Regions from separate parts of the Salinibacterium sp. NK8237 genome, predicted to be linked through region 1. Evidence: predicted binding sites of a transcription regulator. Region 1 holds the regulator's gene; the other holds the start of a gene.
What was found. Region 1 encodes HspR, which represses chaperone genes until heat shock. Its sites were predicted from a motif close to AAGTTGAGTCNNNNNGACTCAACTT; they were not measured.
Positions count from the first base shown of each region.

Region 2: the regulator HspR is predicted to act here: its motif matches at 4,972-4,996, upstream of I6E56_RS03860 (Hsp20/alpha crystallin family protein).

Region 1 is NZ_JADYWE010000001.1:1,687,092-1,696,679, forward strand. Features, by position in the region: gene I6E56_RS08190 (ABC transporter ATP-binding protein) at 1-757, opposite strand, end outside; gene I6E56_RS08195 (ABC transporter permease) at 754-1,707, opposite strand; gene I6E56_RS08200 (TIGR03842 family LLM class F420-dependent oxidoreductase) at 1,712-2,728, opposite strand; gene hydA (dihydropyrimidinase) at 2,810-4,273, opposite strand; gene I6E56_RS08210 (nitrilase-related carbon-nitrogen hydrolase) at 4,346-5,191, opposite strand; gene I6E56_RS08215 (YqjF family protein) at 5,433-6,215, opposite strand; gene I6E56_RS08220 (heat shock protein transcriptional repressor HspR) at 6,232-6,666, opposite strand; gene I6E56_RS08225 (DnaJ C-terminal domain-containing protein) at 6,672-7,673, opposite strand; gene I6E56_RS08230 (nucleotide exchange factor GrpE) at 7,691-8,341, opposite strand; gene dnaK (molecular chaperone DnaK) at 8,342-9,588, opposite strand, start outside.
Region 2 is NZ_JADYWE010000001.1:786,268-795,855, forward strand. Features, by position in the region: gene I6E56_RS03825 (DUF58 domain-containing protein) at 1-21, opposite strand, end outside; gene I6E56_RS03830 (MoxR family ATPase) at 33-1,028, opposite strand; gene I6E56_RS03835 (PLD nuclease N-terminal domain-containing protein) at 1,055-1,414, opposite strand; gene cofE (coenzyme F420-0:L-glutamate ligase) at 1,453-2,241, opposite strand; gene I6E56_RS03845 (TIGR03557 family F420-dependent LLM class oxidoreductase) at 2,280-3,293, opposite strand; gene I6E56_RS03850 (alpha/beta hydrolase) at 3,405-4,193, shown strand; gene I6E56_RS03855 (hypothetical protein) at 4,583-4,861, shown strand; gene I6E56_RS03860 (Hsp20/alpha crystallin family protein) at 5,014-5,454, shown strand; gene fgd (glucose-6-phosphate dehydrogenase (coenzyme-F420)) at 5,593-6,609, opposite strand; gene coaD (pantetheine-phosphate adenylyltransferase) at 6,628-7,116, opposite strand; gene I6E56_RS03875 (ATP-dependent DNA helicase RecG) at 7,261-9,375, opposite strand; gene rsmD (16S rRNA (guanine(966)-N(2))-methyltransferase RsmD) at 9,548-9,588, shown strand, end outside.

The DNA of each region.
Region 1 (9,588 bases):
CGCGGCCGTCAGCAGCATCCAATCGCATCGGGATGATGTCGCTGATGCGACCTGGTCGCGGCGACATGACCACAACGCGGTCGGAGAGGAACACGGCTTCAGGAATCGAGTGGGTCACGAACACGACGGCAGCTCCGGTATCGGCGGCGATGCGCACGAGGTCGGTCTGCATCTTCTCGCGGGTCATCTCGTCGAGGGCGCCGAATGGTTCATCCATCAGCAACAGTCGCGGCTGTTCCGCGAGCGAGCGGGCAATCGCCACACGCTGCTGCATTCCGCCCGACAGCTGGTCGGGAAAACGATCAGCGAATTCGGTGAGGCCAACCATCTCGAGTAGGTCAGCAACGCGAGTGCGCCGGGCAGAGGATGCCACCCCGTGCAGTTCCAGCGGAAGCGCAACGTTCGCGGCCACAGTGCGCCACGGCAAAAGCCCGGCCTGCTGAAAAGCGATGCCGTAATCCTGGTCGAGGCGAGCTTGCGTTGCGGTCTTACCGAACACGGTCAGTTCGCCCGAGGTCGGAACATCGAGGTCAGCAATGAGCCTCATGAGGGTTGACTTGCCACAGCCCGACGGCCCGATGAGCGAGACGAATTCGCCGGCCTCAACAGTGAGGTCGATTCCTTCGAGCGCATGAACGACGCCCGAGGCGGTCTGGAACTGCTTGTTGAGTCCGCGAACTTCCACGGCGGCGTCGGCACCAGCAGCGCCGGTCATCGTTTCAGCGGCGGGAGTGGTGGTCGGGATCTGGTCGCTCATGCGGCCTCCTCGGTTCGTCTGTAGTCCTTGAGAATGATGCCGAGCAGCGCAACGGAACCGGCGGCCACAAGGCCGAGCACGATCGCGCCGAAGATGGGGCCCCACGCCTTCGAGGGATCGCCCGATGCTTGACCGGCAAATTGAATGAGTAGGCGTCCGATGCCGCCTTGAAGTCCGGTCGATACTTCCGCGACAACCGCGCCGATGACAGCGTTCGCTGCTCCGAGTCGCAGCGCAGGCAGAAGGTACGGAACGGCTGCGGGCAAGCGCAGTCGCACGAGCGTCGGCCAGTAGCCAGCGGCATACGTGTCGAAGAGCTCAACGTGGATGCGGTCAGGAGACTGCAGTCCCTTGAGCGCGCCAACGGTGATGGGGAAGAACGCCAGGTAGCTCGCAATGAGCGCCACCGACATCCAGTCTTGCCATTCGAAGGAACCGATCTCGACTCGCGAGCCCCAGCTTTTGACGATAGGCGCGAAGGCGATGAGCGGCACGGTTTGGCTGATGACGATCCAGGGAAGCAGACCGAATTCGGCGAGACGCCAGCGTTGCATGAGGAGCGCGAAGACGACTCCCACAATCACTCCGACAGCCCAGCCAGCAGCAGCGATTCCGAGCGTCATGAGCGAGGCAAGCGCCACGACTGCCCAGAGCGGAAGCGCACCATCTGCTCGCGTGACGGGCTCCGCGAGCCGCGTCATCATGTCCCACAGGTGAGGCATAGCGAGGTCGGTCGTGCGCGGAAGCACGCGAAGTTCGCCGATGAGTACGCCGTTGTCTGGGCCGAAGAACTTGTAGCCCTCCCAGATGAGTGCGATGAGCGCTACGCCAGCGATGCCCCAGAGGAAGCCGCCGAGCAGCCGAGTGCGCGCGGGGTTAGCCACCGCACCCGGCGAACTCGCAGGGCGGACGGCAACCTCCCCACGCTGATCGTTTCGGGTTGCCGTCATCGGGTTAGACCTTCGCCGTCACTGTTTCGGTGAGGGCCGGGATTACCGTCTCGCCGTAGACCCGCATGGTCTCTTCTTTGTTGTCATGCTGCAGGTAGCCAGCGAACTGATCGACACCGAGTTCGCGCAACTTCTCGAGCTTCTCGATGTGCTCCTCGGCGGTCCCCATGACGCAGAACCGGTCGACGATCTCGTCGGGCACAAACGCCGCGTGCGTGTTGCCCGCTTGGCCGTGCTGGTTGTAGTCGTAGCCTTCACGCTTTTCGATGTAGTCGGTGAGCGCCTTCGGCACGTCTCCGTCAGAGCCGTACTTCTTCACGATGTCAGCGACGTGGTTTCCCACCATGCCTCCGAACCAGCGGCACTGGTCGCGCATGTGCTCCCAGTCATCACCGATGTACATCGGCGCGGCAACACAGAACTTGATCGACATCGGGTCGCGACCGACAGCCTCAGCGGCGTCGCGCACCTTCTTGATCATCCAGGCGGCAATATCGAGGTCAGCGAGCTGCAGGATAAAGCCGTCTCCGACTTCACCGGTGAGCTTGAGCGCGAGCGGGCCATAGGCCGCAACCCACATCTCGAGTTCAGAACCCTTGCTCCACGGCAGCTGCAACTGTGCTCCGCCGTATTCGACCGAACGCGAGTTAGCGAGTTCACGGATGACGTGAATCGACTCCCGCAGATCCTTCAGCGTTGTGGGCTTGCCGTTGGTCACGCGCACAGCCGAGTCGCCGCGGCCGATGCCACAGACGGTGCGGTTGCCGTACATCTCGTTGAGCGTGGCGTAGGTAGACGCCGTGACGGTCCAGTCGCGCGTGGCCGGGTTGGTCACCATCGGTCCGACGATCACCTTGCGTGTCTCGGCCAAGATCTGGCTGTAGATCACATAGGGCTCTTGCCACAGGATGTGCGAGTCAAAAGTCCAGACGTAGGTGAAGCCGTGCGCCTCTGCAAGCTTCGCGAGTTGAACGGTTCGTGCTGACGGCGGGTTGGTCTGAAGTACTGCTCCGAAGTCCATGGGGCTCCTCATTCGTGGTGGAAGGTCGTTTAAAGTGCAGCATCCGCTGGTGGTAGCCAGCGGATGCTGCAGCGAAACCGTTTAGGTCAGGTACTGAGTGAGGCCGCGCTTCATGAAGCGACCGTCACCCTTGGTGCCGAGGTACTGGTCGTCATCGACGATGACCTTGCCGCGCGAGATAACAGTGTCAACGTGACCATCGATCTCGAAGCCCTCCCAGGCAGCGTGGTCCATGTTCATGTGGTGCTTCTTGCCGGTGGGGTTGCCATTTTCGTCGACCGGCATACCGATCGAGGTGTGACCGTTGGGGTCGTAGACCACGATGTCGGCGTCGGCGCCGGGCTGGATGACACCCTTGCGTCCGTAGATTCCGAACATGCGAGCGGGGGTGGTGCTCGTCAGTTCGACCCAACGCTCGAGCGTGAGCTCGCCGGTGACAACACCTTGATACATGAGGTCCATGCGGTGTTCGACGGTTCCCATGCCGTTGGGGATCTTGCGGAAGTCCGCAAGGCCCAACTCTTTTTGGTCCTTCATGCAGAACGGGCAGTGGTCGGTGGAGACCATCTGCACATCGTTCGTGCGCAGCGACTGCCACATGGCATCCTGATGGCCCTCTTCGCGTGAACGAAGCGGAGTCGAGCACACCCACTTGGCACCCTCGAAGTGGCCGTACTGCTCACTCTGCGCACCAAGTTGTTCTTCGAGGCTCAAGTAGAGGTACTGCGGGCAGGTCTCAGCAAAGACGTTCTGGCCGCGGTCACGAGCGGTGGCGATCTGTTCGACCGCCTGCTTCGCACTGACGTGAACGATGTAGAGCGGGGCGCCGGTGAGCTTCGCGAGCATGATCGCTCGATGCGTCGCTTCCTCTTCCATCTCCCAGGCACGAGCGACACCGTGATAATACGGGTCAGTCTTGCCCTGCTCCACGAGCTGCTCGGCGAGAACGTCGATGACCGGCCCATTCTCGGCGTGCATCATCGTCATCAAGCCGGTGTCGCGAGACACCTGCATTGCCTTGAGGATTTGTGCGTCATCCGAGTAGAAAACTCCGGGGTACGCCATGAACATCTTGAAGCTCGTGATGCCCTCGTCCGGCAGCTTCTCCATCGCCTTGAGCGACTCGGGAGTGACGTCGCCGACGATCTGGTGAAAGCCGTAGTCGATGGCGCAGTTGCCCGCCGCTTTGCCGTGCCACGCAGCGAGCGAATCCTGGATGCGCTCCCCAAAGGTCTGCACCGCAAAGTCGATAATCGAGGTCGTGCCGCCCCACGCCGCAGCGCGAGTGCCCGTCTCGAACGTATCGATTGCCGCGGTGCCACCGAAGGGCAGCTCCATGTGCGTGTGGGCGTCGATGCCACCGGGAATGACGTACTTTCCCGTGGCATCAATGACCTTGTCGACGGATGCCGCAATGTCGGTTCCAAAAAGCGTGCTGCCAGGCGACAGCACTGCCTTGATTACTTCGCCGTCGATCAGGACGTCTGCTGGGGCGCGCCCCGTTGAGCTGACGACCGTACCGCCGGAAATGAGAGTGGTGGCCATGATTCGCTCCTCTGCGTGTCGTGTGCCTACTGTTCCCCAGACGCCAAAACAATCTGGGGCTGGAGTTATGGCTTACTTAGGGATCGACAGGTAGGCGTCGGGGCGACGGTCACGGTAGAACTGCCAGTCGTCGCGCATTTCCTGCACGAGGTCCATGTCGAGATCGCGAATCATGATCTCTTCATCGGTGCCTGAGCCACGTTCGCCGACGAAGTTTCCGCGGGGGTCGATGACCTGGCTGGTGCCGTAGAAGTCAACGGCTTCGTCGCCGTACTCGTTGTCTTCGAGGCCGACACGGTTGGGCTGAAGTACGAAGTAGCCGTTGGCCACTGCTGCTGCTGGACCTTCGACCTCCCAGAGGCGGTTGGAGAGGCCGGGCTTCGTCGCGTTGGGGTTGAAGACGATCTCGGCGCCGTTCAAGCCCAGTTCGCGCCATCCTTCGGGGAAGTGGCGGTCGTAACAGATGTGAACGCCCACCTTGCCGACGGCGGTGTTGAACATCGGGAAGCCCAAGTTGCCGGGCGTGAAGTAGAACTTCTCCCAGAACTTGTCGAGGTGAGGGATGTGATGCTTGCGGTACGAACCGAGGTTCGTGCCATCCGAATCAACAACGACGGCGGTGTTGTAATACACGCCGGTCATCGCTTCTTCATAGATCGGCAGAATCATGACCATGTCGAGCTCTTTAGCCAGGGCCTGGAAGCGCGTAACGATCGGGCCATCAACAGGCTCGGCGTAACGGTAATACTTCTTGTCCTGAGTGATCCCAAAATACGGACCGTAGAAAAGCTCTTGGAAGCAGATGATCTGGGCGCCTTGCGCCTTCGCATCCCGAGCGAACTGCTCGTGCTTGTCGAGCATCGACTCTTTGTCGCCCGTCCAAGTGGTCTGTGTGATTGCTGCGCGAACTGTCGTCATGGTGCCTCCTGCGTTATTCGGCGTCGTTGCCTGCGGCGATGAACCGAGAAAATGACGCGCGAACGGGAACTATCCCCGTGCCCTTATTCTCTAGGTTCATCGTTTCAATCGTGTTGTGCTTGTGTGACGGTGTGGTTACTCATCATGTCCCTGTCGAGTGCAAGAGGCAATGCTCATTTGTGCTGATGAGACCATGTTGCACAAAATTGTCTATGCAATTCCACAATATTTCTGCAAATACCTACGCAGAAGGCGCGGATGTCCAGATTGCACTCGGTCGAGGCTGCCGCGCAAGGGCCGGCTGACGGGGTGCCGCAAACACCGTCGTCACATCGCTCGCGTACATCACCGAGTCGGGAACGCGATCGGCTAGACCCTCAAACCCCGCAGCGGCGAGCAAACCGTCATCGAGGTAGACCAATTCGGCCGGTTGCAACGGCCACGGTTCGTGGTGGTTGCGAGAGTAGATCGTGCGTCCACGATGAGTCTCGTGAAACCCCCACCGCGCGGTCAAGAACGTTGCCAGCGGGTCAGCCGCGAGCGCAACGCTCGCCGCCGGGTCATCTACCGGTTTCACAATGATGTGGGATGCCGCATCCGGTCGTCCGTGCCGTTTCGTTTTGTAGGCAATCTGTCCGTCTCGCTGCCCGATCTTCATCGATGCCCACTGGTAGGGCAGGCCAAAAGCTAGCCGCGCGGTGAGCACTGGAATCAGGTGCGACGCCTCGAGGGAAAGGAAGACCACTCCGCGTCGTCCGTGGGCATCGACAGAGTAGAGGCGCACATTGACTTCGGGAAAGTCGCCGAGCCACGGGATGCGGGGCCCGCCAAAGAATGAACTTTGAGACATCTGAAAGGCGATGAGTCCCACCCACGTGCTGCCGTTGAGCGTGTCGGGACGGCATCCCTCAGGCAGCAGCGGAGCCACGATGGCCGGATCAACCTGCCAGTGCAGGAAGGTCACTTCGCTCCAGCGCTGCCGCAAGATAGGGGAACCGCCGAGTGGTGGAGCTTCACGGAACATCATCGGATGCTCACGATCACCGTGGGAGTTGGTTATCGCGACGCAGGAAAGGGCGCCACAGTTCGACCTGGTCGGCGCGCTGGGCGCGGGTTCCCGCTTTGAGCGAGATCACCTCACCAGCAGAACCGGCAGCGAAGACGCGGCGGCCGGGCTTCGAAAGGAGTTCATCAGCAAGCGCTGCTTCGAGTTCGCGAACGCGCGTGCTGAGTTCTGATACTTGATTCTCAAGATCAAGGATTCGTTTGATGCCTTCGAGGTTGAGACCTTCAGCGCTGAGGGCTGCGATCTCGCGCAACTGCATCACGTCGCGCATGGAATAACGCCGCGAACGACCGCTGGTTCTCGTGGGAGACACGAGACCCAGACGGTCGTACTGTCGCAGTGTCTGCGGATGCATGCCCGCCAACTCCGCCGCAACGGCGATAGCAAAGGCTGGGCTCAGCTCATCCATGACTATTAGCTCCTGGCTCTAGCAATCAGATCGTCCCGCGGGTTTTCTGCGGGCATCGCTTCAGCAAAGGCCTTGAGGTGCTTGAGTGCAGCATCCGGAACGTGACTAGGCACGGCCACTTGCACTTCGGCAAGCAGGTCTCCGGTTGCCTTCGTCGTAGCGACTCCGCGACCTTTTACTCGCAATACTCGCCCGCTCGGGGTTCCCGGCGCAACCTTCAGTTTCACTGGTGCACCGCTCAGCGTCGGCACCTCGATAGTGGCGCCGAGCACAGCTTCCGCAAACGTCACGGGCACAACAACCCGAAGGTTGTTGCCGTCACGTTCGAATACCGGATGCTTGCGCACCGCGACCGTGAGCACCAAGTCGCCAGCGGGGCCACCATTGGGGCTCGCCTCACCTTTGCCCTTGAGGCGGATCTTCTGACCGTCGCTGACTCCCGCAGGAATCTTGACGTTCATCGGACGACCGCCGGCCGGCTGGAGCTTGATCGTTTCGCCGTTAATTGCGGTAGCAAAATCTAGCGTCGTGTTTGCTGCCAGATCGCGGCCCTTTGCGGGGCCACCACGGAATCCGGGGCCACCACCAGGACCGGCTTGACCGCCGAACATGCCACCGAGAAGGTCTTCGAAGCTCGCGCTCGACTGACCTCCCCCATAGCCCTGACCGCCGCCATAGCTTTGGCCGCCATAACTCTGGCCGCCGCCGAACATGCCACCAAAGACATCTTCGAAGCCGCCAGACTGGCCGCCCGCTTGGAAGCGAGCGCCCGAGCCCATGGCACGAACCTGATCGTATTCTTTGCGCGTTTCCGGATCAGAAAGCACGGAGTGCGCTTCGCTAATTTCTTTGAAGCGCTCTTCGGCTTTCGGATCTCCCGGGTTCGAATCCGGGTGAAACTGACGCGCGAGTTTGCGATAGGTCTTCTTCAACTCGGCCTCGGAGATATCTTTCGACACCCCGAGAACCTTGTAGAAGTCCTTATCGAACCAATCTTGGCTAGCCACTACACGCCACCCCCGACCTAATCAGTGGGGCCGGAGACAGCAACCTTCGCGGCACGAACAACGCGCTCACCAAGAATGTAGCCCGGCTCAACGACATCAGCGATCGTGTTTTCGGTCGCCTCAGGATCGTTCAAATGAACAACAGCCTCGTGGAACGCAGGATCAAAGACTTCGCCCTTTTCGCCGATCTTGCGCAACCCGAACCGCTCAAAACTTGAGTTGATCTTCTGCGCAACAAGAGCGATGGGGGTGCCTTCGACAATGTCGCCGTGCTTGTCGGCACGATCGAGATCATCGAGGGCAGGCAGCAACGACCGGATGACGTCGGCGATCACGGCTTCGCGGTTCGCGACTCGATCCCGCTCAACGCGAGTTCGGAAGTTCACCAGCTCAGCCTGAGCGCGCAACATCTGATCGCGCATCTCAGCGACGAGGTCCCGACTAGCTTCCTCAAGAAGACGCTTGTCTTCTTCACTCAACTCATCGGGGGCCTTCGTGGCGCCCGCAGCAGGCTCCTCGTCAGAGGAAGGCTGCCCCTCGGCTGCCGCAGATTGCTCTGCAGCAGCCGAGTCGGCCGCACTCACGTCGCCGATTTCCGGATCAACACGACTGTCGTCGTGAGTCACCGGATCCTGGTTGTCGTCGTGGTCCTTGTTTTTGTCAGGCATCTACTTCTTGTCCGTGTCAGCTTCGTCTTCGTCAACAACTTCAGCGTCGACGATGTCTTCGTCAGAGCTTTCATCAGCGGTAGCGGTGTCGCCCTCTGCAGCGGCCTCAGGGTTTTCTTCCTGGTGCTTGTAGATTGCTTCGCCCAGCTTCTGCTGGCTCTCGGTGAGCTTGTCGAACGCGGTCTTGACCTCTGCTTCGTCGTCGCCGGCGAGCGCAGTGTTGAGCGCGTCGACGTCAGCCTGAACCTCGGTCTTCACATCTTCCGGCAGCTTCTCAGCGTTGTCGGTGATGAGCTTTCCGGTGGAGTACGCGAGCTGCTCAGCGTTGTTGCGAACCTCGGCTGCCTCACGGCGAGCCTTGTCTTCTGCAGCGTGCTCTTCGCCCTCGCGAACCATGCGCTCGATGTCTTCCTTCGACAGGCTTGAACCGCCCGTGATGACCATCGACTGCTCCTTGCCGGTGCCCTTGTCCTTAGCGGACACGTGCACGATGCCGTTGGCGTCGATGTCGAAAGTAACCTCAACCTGCGGGATTCCACGAGGTGCCGGCGCGATGCCGGTGAGCTCGAACGTTCCGAGGTTCTTGTTGTCGCGAGTGAACTCACGCTCACCCTGGAAGACCTGAATCGACACGGAAGGCTGGTTGTCATCCGCCGTGGTGAAGGTCTCGCTGCGCTTGGTCGGGATGGCGGTGTTGCGGTCGATGAGCTTGGTCATCATTCCGCCCTTGGTCTCGATACCGAGGCTCAACGGGGTGACGTCGATGAGCAGAACGTCCTTGCGCTCGCCCTTCAATACGCCAGCCTGAAGTGCAGCACCAACGGCTACGACCTCATCGGGGTTTACGCCCTTGTTCGGTTCCTTGCCACCGGTGAGCTTCTTGACGAGCTCAACGACGGCGGGCATACGAGTCGATCCACCCACGAGTACAACGTGTGCAACGTCGCTCAGCTTGACGCCGGCTTCCTTGATGACATCGTTGAAGGGCTTCTTGACGCGCTCGAGGAGGTCTGCGGTCAGTTCTTCGAACTTGGCGCGCGAGAGAGTCTCGTCGAGGTTGGCCGGGCCGTTCTCGGTGAGCGAGAGGTACGGAAGCTGAATGCTTGCCGTCATCTGCGACGAGAGTTCTTTCTTGGCCTGCTCGGCAGCTTCCTTGAGGCGCTGCTTCGCGATCTTGTCGCCAGAAACGTCAACACCGGTCGAGTCCTTGAAGCGCTGGATCAGGTAGTCAACGACGCGGGCGTCCC
Region 2 (9,588 bases), 900 kb from region 1:
CAGCAGCACGTCGCGGGCCATGACAGCCCTTTCTAGGATGCGGCCGCGTGCACCGGCACCGGAGTCTCCGCCACGATGCGCTCGATGACATCCGCGATCGAATGCCCAGAGAGCAGTGCCGAAGTGTCACCGGTGTGGCGAGCAGGAATCATGCGATGCGCCAGCACCGTGACAGCGAGCGCATCAATGTCATCCGGCAGCACAAAATCGCGGCCATCAATCGCTGCACGAGCCTTAGCTGCGCGTACCAAGTGCAGCGTCGCACGCGGACTCGCCCCGACACGAACCTCACGGTCGCGGCGAGTAGCTTGAGCGATTGCCACCGCATATTCCTCCACGGCAGTGCTCACGAAGACACGGCGCACTGTCGCGATGAGTTCACGCAGCTGCTCCACCGACACCACCGGAGTGAGCGCATCCAGCGGGCTGGTCAGCTCGCGCGACCGCAACATGGCCAGCTCGGCTGCGGCATCCGGATAGCCCATTGAAATGCGGGCCATGAACCTGTCACGCTGCGCCTCAGGCAACGGATAAGTGCCCTCCATCTCGATGGGGTTCTGTGTCGCCACCACGATAAAGGGGCTTTCAAGTTCGTAGGTAGTGCCGTCGACGGTGACACTCGACTCGGCCATGCACTCGAGCAGTGCCGACTGCGTCTTGGGGCTGGCGCGGTTGATCTCGTCACCAATCACAATATTGGCGAACACCGGGCCTTTCTTAAACTCGAACTCTCGCGTGTTCTGGTTATAGACCGAGACACCAGTGATGTCTGCCGGCAGCAAGTCTGGGGTGAACTGCACGCGAGAAACGGTGCTGTCGACCGTGCGCGCCAGGGCTCTCGCCAGCATGGTCTTACCGACCCCGGGCACATCCTCGATGAGAAGATGACCCTCCGCCAGCAACACCGTGAGCGCCAATCGCACGGCCTCAGTCTTGCCATCAATCACGGTCGAAATACTGCGCACAATGGCGTCACAGTGATCGTGGAACACGTCGTCGGGTAGTGACCCGGAGCTAGGGGCATCCATGGAGTGAGTCTTACACCGGTCTTCCACTACGGCAATTGCTTACGCTTGCGCAGTTCATTTTCGAGGGCACGGATTTTTTCCTGGCGTTGAAAGTATTCGATTTCAGCATCGAGATTCGCGAGCTCTTCTTCGGTCGAGCTTGGCTGCCTCGACGGCTGGTGTGCGCGACGCACTGGGGCGCCAAAAGAGGGAGAGCTAGGTGCAGTCGTCGCGAATTCGCGGCCGAGAGCAAACCAGAGAATGCTGCCGATGAAGGGCATGAAGATCACGAGAAAGATCCACGTAACTTTGCCGAGATGTTTGATGCGTGATTCGTCGATCAGGATGATGTCGATCAGCACTGAGATGAGCAACGCGAAATACGCGAGCGAAATGAGACTCCCCATCCGCTCATCGTAGAGGTAATTTCACACGGAGTCGAGGTTTAGTCTTCTTTAGTTTGGGCGGCGTCGAGGGCCTCGTCGAAGCCCGCCATCCAGGCCTCTTTCGTGCCCAGACTGAACATGTCTTCGGGGCCCGACCGCACGAGCGAACGTGCACCAGGAGCATCGAGATCGGTGACGTGCTGGCCAAGGCCGCGGATGACCGCAACGGGTAATCCCCCAGCCTTGCCTTTGACCAAGTCCGTAGCGGCAGCAACTTCGTCGGCGAGCGCCGTGACGCTCACCGCAAGCGGACGGCCCGAAGCATCCGCGGTGCCACGCAAATCATCAAGAACATGGATGCCCGCCGCACCAATCGCAATGTCAGCCTGGCCCTTGCGCCAGGGCCTGCCCACGGTATCGGTGATCACGATGCCCACCGTTACCCCGAAACGTTCGCGTAGTCCGGAACAGAGCTCGCGCGCCGTGGCATCGGGATCGAGCGGGAGCAGCAGAACGATGCCATCAGGGGTGTTGCTGGAATCGACGCCCGCCGCCGCCATCACGAGCCCGAGACGGTTTTCGACAATGCGAGTGACTCCGTTGGGGTGCTCGCGGGATGCCACAATCCGCACGGTTTCGTCAGTGATGGCTTGCTCGCGATCAGCGGCCTCCACCGAACGCCCTTCGGCCTTGCTCACGATTTTGGAGGTCACGGTGAGGATATCGCCATCGGCGAGCCCCCCAGAGTTCACGTCGTCAGAGTCGGCAATGAGCGCAGCGGCAATCGCCTCAAGCAGGTTGTCACCGGACTGAATTTCGGGGATGCCGGGCACAGCCCATGCGCTCATTCTCACGCGTCTAGTCTGCGGCATTGACGGCGCGGCCACTACTTGCGCAGCGCCGGCAGCACGTCGCGCCCGAAGACGGTGAGGAACTCGCGCTGATTGCGTCCGACGTTGTGGAGGTAGATGCGGTCGAATCCGAGATCGAGGTAGCTCTGGATGTAGGCACGGTGCACGTCTGGATCGGCGCTCACGGGCATCCGCCCTTCGAAGTCTTCTGGGCGCACCATGCGGGCGAGCTGTTCGAGCTCAAACGGTGAGCGGATGTCGTTCTTAGCGAACCGCAAACCACCGTTCGGCCATTCGATGAGCGCGTTGCGCATGGCCTGCTCATCTGTTTCGGCCCAGCTCAAGTGCAACCGCAGTACGCGGCTCTGAGTTTCGGGCTTGCGGCCCGCTTCGCGCGCTCCTTCGGCGAATCGTTTGAGCAGCATGTCGACTTTCTCGAGGGGTGCTGCTTCGGTGATGAGACCGTCGACGGTTTTGCCCGCACGCTTGGCGGCGACGGGGCCCGCTGTCGCAACGAGGATCTCGGGCGCGACTTCGGGCATGGTCCAGAGGCGTGTCGATTCGAGCCGATAGAACTGGCCTTCGTGGCGCACATCTTTGTTGCCGAGACCCGAAGCAAACAGTTTCTTGATGATCTCGACGGCTTCGAACATGCGGTTAATGCGTTCGGGGGCTTCTGGCCAGTACTGGCCGACGATGTGTTCGTTAATGGCTTCGCCGCTGCCGAGCCCGAGCCAGTGCCGACCGGGATTCATCGCGGCTAGCGTCGCCGAGGCTTGAGCGACCATTGCCGGATGCCACCGAAAGGTGGGTGCGGTAACTCCGGTACCGAGGTCGCCGGTCGTAGCCTCGCCCAAAGCGCTCAGCACGTTCCACACGAAGGATGCCTGCCCCTGCTGTGGAATCCACGGCTGGTAGTGGTCCGCCGCCATCACGCCGCGAAATCCTTGCGTTTCTGCATACTGCGCGAACTCCATGACTTCGCGCGGATGGAACCGTTCGAGCATGGCGGCGTAGCCGATGTGGGGTGCAGCAACTGTCACGGGCATCCGTCTATTGTGGCGTGCATTGCGCCCTTCGTGCTGCACCCGGCTTTCAGAGCATTGAATTGCCGTCGCGACGAGCGGATAATGGGGCGATCTACTCACTGAGGAGTCGGCATGAATCTGGGCGCGTTTTCGACCAGCACCGCTAGTCCACTCATGCACGTCATTCTCATTCCAGGGTTCTGGCTCGACGAAGCGTCGTGGGCACCCATCACCCAGTCGCTGCGCGCTGCTGGCTACACCGTTCATCCGCTGACGCTTCCCGGTCTTCACCGCGACGACACCGACCGAGCAACCATCACCCTGGCCGACCATGTTGCCGCCGTGGTGGCGGTGGTCGACGGCCTCACTCGAGACTACGACTGCGAGGATGATGCAGCGCACGCCCAAACAGCACCTCATATTGTGCTCGTGGCCCACAGCGGTGGCGGCCCCATCGCCCACGCTGTTGCGGATGCTCGCCCCACTTGCCTCGCCCGCATCGTGCACGTTGACACGGTGCCGCTCCCCCACGGGATGCCGATCAACGCCGACCTTCCGACGATTGATGGTGAGATTCCGCTGCCCGATTGGGCGGTATTCGACGACGAAGACCTTGTTGATCTCACCGCTGAGCTGCGGGCCACCTTTCGGGAGATGGCGATTCCGCAGCCCGCTCGCGTGGCCAGCGACCCGCAAAATCTGTCGACTCCGGCACGGTTTAGCGTTCCCGCCACAGTGATTTGTTGTGAGTTCACGAGCGAACAATTGCGGTCATGGATGCGCGACTCTGAGCCATTCGCCTCAGAGCTTGCACGCCTCGACGACCTCGAACTCGTTGACCTCCCCACCGGGCACTGGCCACAGTTCACGAAGCCAGCGGAACTTGCCGAAGTAATCATCACGGCTGTGCATCGCAGCTAAATAGGGTCTTGTTCTCAACGAGCACCCGTCCTACACTGAGCAAACGCCAACTATTGAAAGGAGCCTGACGTGTTTACGTTCACCATTACGAAGAACCCCACTACCGCCGGCTCCGTCGGCACCCTCACCGCCTAACCGGTTAGCGTTCTCCGCTCACCGGTTCTGACGGTGGCGGCGCTCACGGAGCACACGACCCAACTCGATCATCACGAGACCGCGTTCGACTGACGAGTCGGCACACCCTCACTGAGGATGCGCAGCACGCACAGTGATGATCACCCCTTCTCTAGCGACTCGCGATCGCTGAAGGATGCCGTTGGGTCGCCACCTGAAACAGCGCGCTTTGGCGCGCCATCCGCAACCTCTCTCTGTCACGAAAGTTTTCCATCATGAATGAACTACTGGCGGCCTCGAAAGACCGCCACGCCCATCCGCCCGAACCTGACCCCGTCGAGCAGCCCACAACTCGGGCAGTACGCCGTGTTGGTCCGATCGACCGGCTCGCTCTGCACCTCGGCGTCGCTCTCATCACGTGGAGCCGCCGGCCCGGCCGTGCCCGCGGTCACGCAAGGACTGCGGCGAGGGCTCAGCACCAGTTGAGCCGCGAACGGCTGGAACAAGCGCGAGCGCGCGAGGAGCAGAACTATCCGCGGTTCATCATCCGCTGAATTCGCCGCACTCGACCGCCGCTGGATCTCTCCGGCGGCGGTCGTTTCGTTCTCAGCGAATATGAAGCGAAATTTCTTGGCACTCTCAGGCCGAGAATGCTAATTTTTGATTGTTGAGTCACGGTGACTCAACTTTGAGAAAGGGGTTCCCCATGACACTGTCATTTGATCCTTTTGCCGAACTCGACCGGCTCACCGCAGCAGCCCAGTCCCGCGTCGGCGCCCAGCTGATGCCGGTTGATCTGTACCGTCAGGCGGACGAGTACGTCCTCACCGCCGACCTTCCGGGCATCGATCCCGGTTCCGTTGACGTCGACGTTGATGGCCAGTTGCTCACCATTCGCGCCGAACGCACCGCTGGCGAACGCGAGGGAGCCAAGTGGCTCTCTCAGGAACGTCGCTATGGTTCTTACCTGCGCCAGTTCAGCATTGGCGCTGGCATCGACCGCGACAACATCAGCGCCAGCTACGACAATGGCGTCTTGAGCGTCATTATTCCGGTCTCCGAGAAGGCAAAACCTCGAAAGATTGAGGTCAGCACCAACTCGGCGAACCAGGCTCGTTCAAGCGAAAAAGTCGCCGTCACGAGCTAGCTGACACCGGAACGTCGCCGCGTTCGACGGTGGCGCACAACAACGATGGGCGGATGCTTCACGCATCCGCCCATCGTTGGTTAAGCCTGTCGCACTAGGGCCGTGCTCTCGCGCGATCCGCTGCGGTCAGAACGCGAGTTACAGCGCCCGCAATCGCGGAGCAATGTCGCGCTCGAAGAGCTCAAGGAATCGGCGCTGGTCGTTGCCGGGCGCGTGGAAGACGAGGTGGTTGAGGCCGGCATCCACATAGGGACGAATCTCTTCCACAATCTTGTCGGGATCATTGCCCACGATCCACCGCGAAGCGATCTGCTCAATGGGCAGAGCATCGGCGGCACGTTCCATCTCGATGGGGTCAGTGATGTCGTGCTTCTGCTCCTTCGAGAGAGCAAGTGGCGCCCAGAAACGCGTGTTTTCGAGGGCTACGTCGGCATCGGTGTCATACGAGAGCTTGATTTCGATCATCCGGTCGATGTCTTCGAATTTGCGGTCGACCTTGGCTGCGCCCTCTTTCACGCCGGGGATCAGCGCGTCGTTGTAGAGCTCCATGCCCTTGCCCGAGGTGCAGATAAAGCCATCTCCGGCACGGCCGGCGTAGCGCGCCACCATGGGGCCACCGGCAGCGATATAGATCGGGATGGGCTGGTCAGGGCGGTCATAAATGCTCGCGTCGTGAGTGGAGTAGTACTCCCCTTCGAACGAAACGCGATCCTCGGTCCAGAGCGCTCGCATAAGGCGCACCGACTCGCGCAAGCGAGCGAAGCGCTCTTTGAACTCGGGCCACTCTTGCTCACCGGCACCACGGAATCCGGTGGCAATTTCATTCAGAGCCTCACCAGAACCAACACCCAACATGATGCGCCCCGGGTAGAGGCAACCCATCGTCGCGAACGCTTGAGCAAGCACAGCCGGGTTGTAACGGAAGGTGGGAGTCATCACACTCGTGCCGATACGGATCGTGCTGGTGCGCTCCCCCACCGCGGCCATCCAGGTCAGCGAGAACGGAGCATGTCCGCCTTCGTGACGCCACGGCTGGAAGTGGTCGCTAACCGCAACACTCTCCATGCCGTGTGCTTCTGCGGCCACCGCGATCTCAACGAGTTCACGCGGGGCAAATTGTTCTGCTGACGCTTTGTATCCGAGGGTGAGTGTCATAAACCCATTGTGCCGGTGTTAGTCGCGCGGCGCTTGCAAAAACTCAGAAACCGAACGCGGAACATAGGGCGCGACGTCTCCGCCAAGCGCGGCAACCTGGCGCACCAGCGAACTAGACACGTGCGCATGAGCGGGGTTCGGCAGCATGAAAATCGTCTCTACCCCGGCGAGGTCGCGGTTGACGATCGCCATGGGCGTTTCGTACGCGACATCTACTTGAGAACGGATGCCCTTGATGATGACACTCGCCCCGACATCGGTGCAGTAGTCAACGAGAAGGCCCATACTCCAGCTAGTTACAAGGATGTTGCCCTCGAGGTGGGCGTCGGCAACGGCCTGCTCGATGAGCGAGACGCGTTGCGCAATCGGCAAAAGCGCGGTCTTGCCCGGGTTGTGCACGACGAGAACGTGCACTTCGTCAAAGGTTTTCGCTGCCCGCTCAATCACATCGAGGTGGCCAAGGGTGACAGGGTCAAACGACCCAGGAACAACAGCGATCCGACTCATGCTCCCACGATAGCCGCTCAGTGCTCATTGGCGCGTGGGAGTTCGCTGTGCGGGGAAATCTGGCGCAACACAGCAAAGCGCGCGGGTGGGAGCGCTGCCTGCCGCGGGCCGGTGTTCGAGCGCGCAAGCTTGCGAGCGGATGCGCTAGTTCTTGCCGAGGAACGCTTCGGCACTTTCGTCAAGCCGACGCTTGAGTGCTTCGGCGAGCGCCGGATGCTCTGCCAAGGTCGGGTCTGCGACCAACAGCCCCTGAGCCGCCTCGCGCGCTTCGGTGATGAGTTGACCGTCGTTGGCCACTCGCAGCAGCTTGAGGCTCGAACGCCCACCCGACTGCACGCCGCCAAGCACATCGCCTTCGCGGCGCAGCTCAAGGTCTTTGTTGGCGAGTTCGAAACCATCGAGGGTGGATGCCACAGCCTCAACGCGTTCGCGCGCCAACGACTCCACCTCGGCTGCCGTGACGAACAGGCACAGCCCCGGAACCCCACCACGACCAACCCGGCCGCGCAACTGGTGCAACTGAGAGACCCCGAAACGATCAGCGTCGAGCACAACCATCACCGAGGCGTTCGGCACGTCGACACCCACTTCGATGACCGTCGTCGCGACGAGCACATCAATGTCGCCCGCGGCGAAGGCGCGCATGAGCTCGTCTTTCTCCTCGCTCGAGAGCTTGCCGTGGAGCGCCTCGATCCGCTTGCCCGCGAGAACCTTGTTGCTGCGGAGCGACGCCAGCACCTCGGTCACGTTGGCGATCGGGCGCGGTGGTCCGGCATCCGGATCATCGGAGACAGCGGGCGCCGGCTCACTGCCGGGCTCTTCAGTTTTGGCGTCAATGGCGGGGCACACAACGAAGCCTTGACGACCGATGGCGAGTTCTTCTGCCAGTCGCTGCCAGACGCGCGACACCCAGCCTGGTTTTTCGGCGAGGGGCACGACGTGACTGCTGATGGGCTGACGGCCAGCGGGCAACTCAGCAATCGAGGAGATATCGAGGTCGCCGAACACGGTCATCGCAACCGTGCGCGGGATGGGCGTTGCCGTGAGCACCAGAACGTGGGGAGGCTTCGCGCCCTTGAGCCGCAGCGCTTCGCGCTGGTCGACGCCGAAACGGTGTTGCTCATCAACGACGACGAGACCGAGATCGACAAACGTGACCGCGTCGCCCAGGAGGGCGTGCGTGCCGATCACGATGCGAGAAGCCCCCGACACGGTCGCCAGCAGCGCCTTCTTGCGCTCTGCTGTCGGCAGCTGGCCTGTGATGAGGGTCGGGCGCAGTTCGGCCGCGAGATCGGGGCCCAGCGTGCGGATGATCGAACGGAAATGTTGATGCGCCAAAACCTCAGTGGGAGCCAGCAACGCTGATTGCCCACCCGATTGCGCGACCGCGAGCATCGCCCGCAGCGCGACCAGAGTCTTGCCGGAACCCACCTCACCCTGCACGAGCCGATTCATCGGAACCGGCTGCGCCATGTCGTGGAAGATTTCCTCCCCCACGGTTTGCTGATCGCCCGTGAGCGTGAACGGCAACGCTGCGTCGAAGCCTTCGAGCAGTGGGCCGGCCGTGCGTGCGATGGCTTCCGATTCGCGCTGTTTCTGACGCTGTTGCAGAAGCGCCGCCTGCAGAACGAATGCTTCCTGAAAACGCAGGGTGTCGCGAGCTGCCCGCCAGTCCGAGTCAACCTTCGGGCGGTGCACTTGCTCAAGCGCCTTCGCAAACGGAAGCAACTCGCGTTCGCGACGAACGGCATCCGGAACCGGGTCATCAAGCGGGCCAAGCGTATCGAGCACGACCTCGACGGCTTTCTGAATTTGCCAACTCGCGACCGTCGACGTCGCCGGATAAATGGGGATCGGCTGCTCGGCCCATGACTTGGCCTGCTCGGGCTTCTTGAGCTCGAGAGCATCCCGGTCAAAGAGTTCGTAGTCGGGGTGAGCGAGCTGGCGCGTGCCACGATATTGGCCAACCTTGCCCGCAAAGATTCCACGCACCCCCGGCGTCAACTCATTGGCACGCCAGGCCTGATTGAAGAACGTGAGAGTCAGGATGCCCGTGCCGTCGCTGATCGACACCTCAAGAATCGAGCCGCGCTTGTTGCGCATCGGACGATTGCGCACCTCGCGCACTTCTGCGACGATCGTGACTGCCTCATCCAACGGCAACTGGGCCAACGCAGTCAGCTCGCCTCGCCGCGCATACCGCCGCGGATAGTGGGTCATCAGATCGCCGACCGTGAGCAAGCCAAGACCGCGCTGCATCGAGGTAGCGGTGCGCCCGCCCAAGACGGCGCTGAGCTTCTGATCAAGGGGCGAGGTCACCCTAGAAGAGTACCGGGGACCACTGGCGTTTGCCCCGCCCTCGGGCTCGCCCACCCGTCACCACGCGAGCCCCGAGCGCCCGCCCGCTCACCCCGGCTAGGCTCGACACGCTATGACACGCATAATCGCCGGGTATGCCGGCTCCCTCACCAT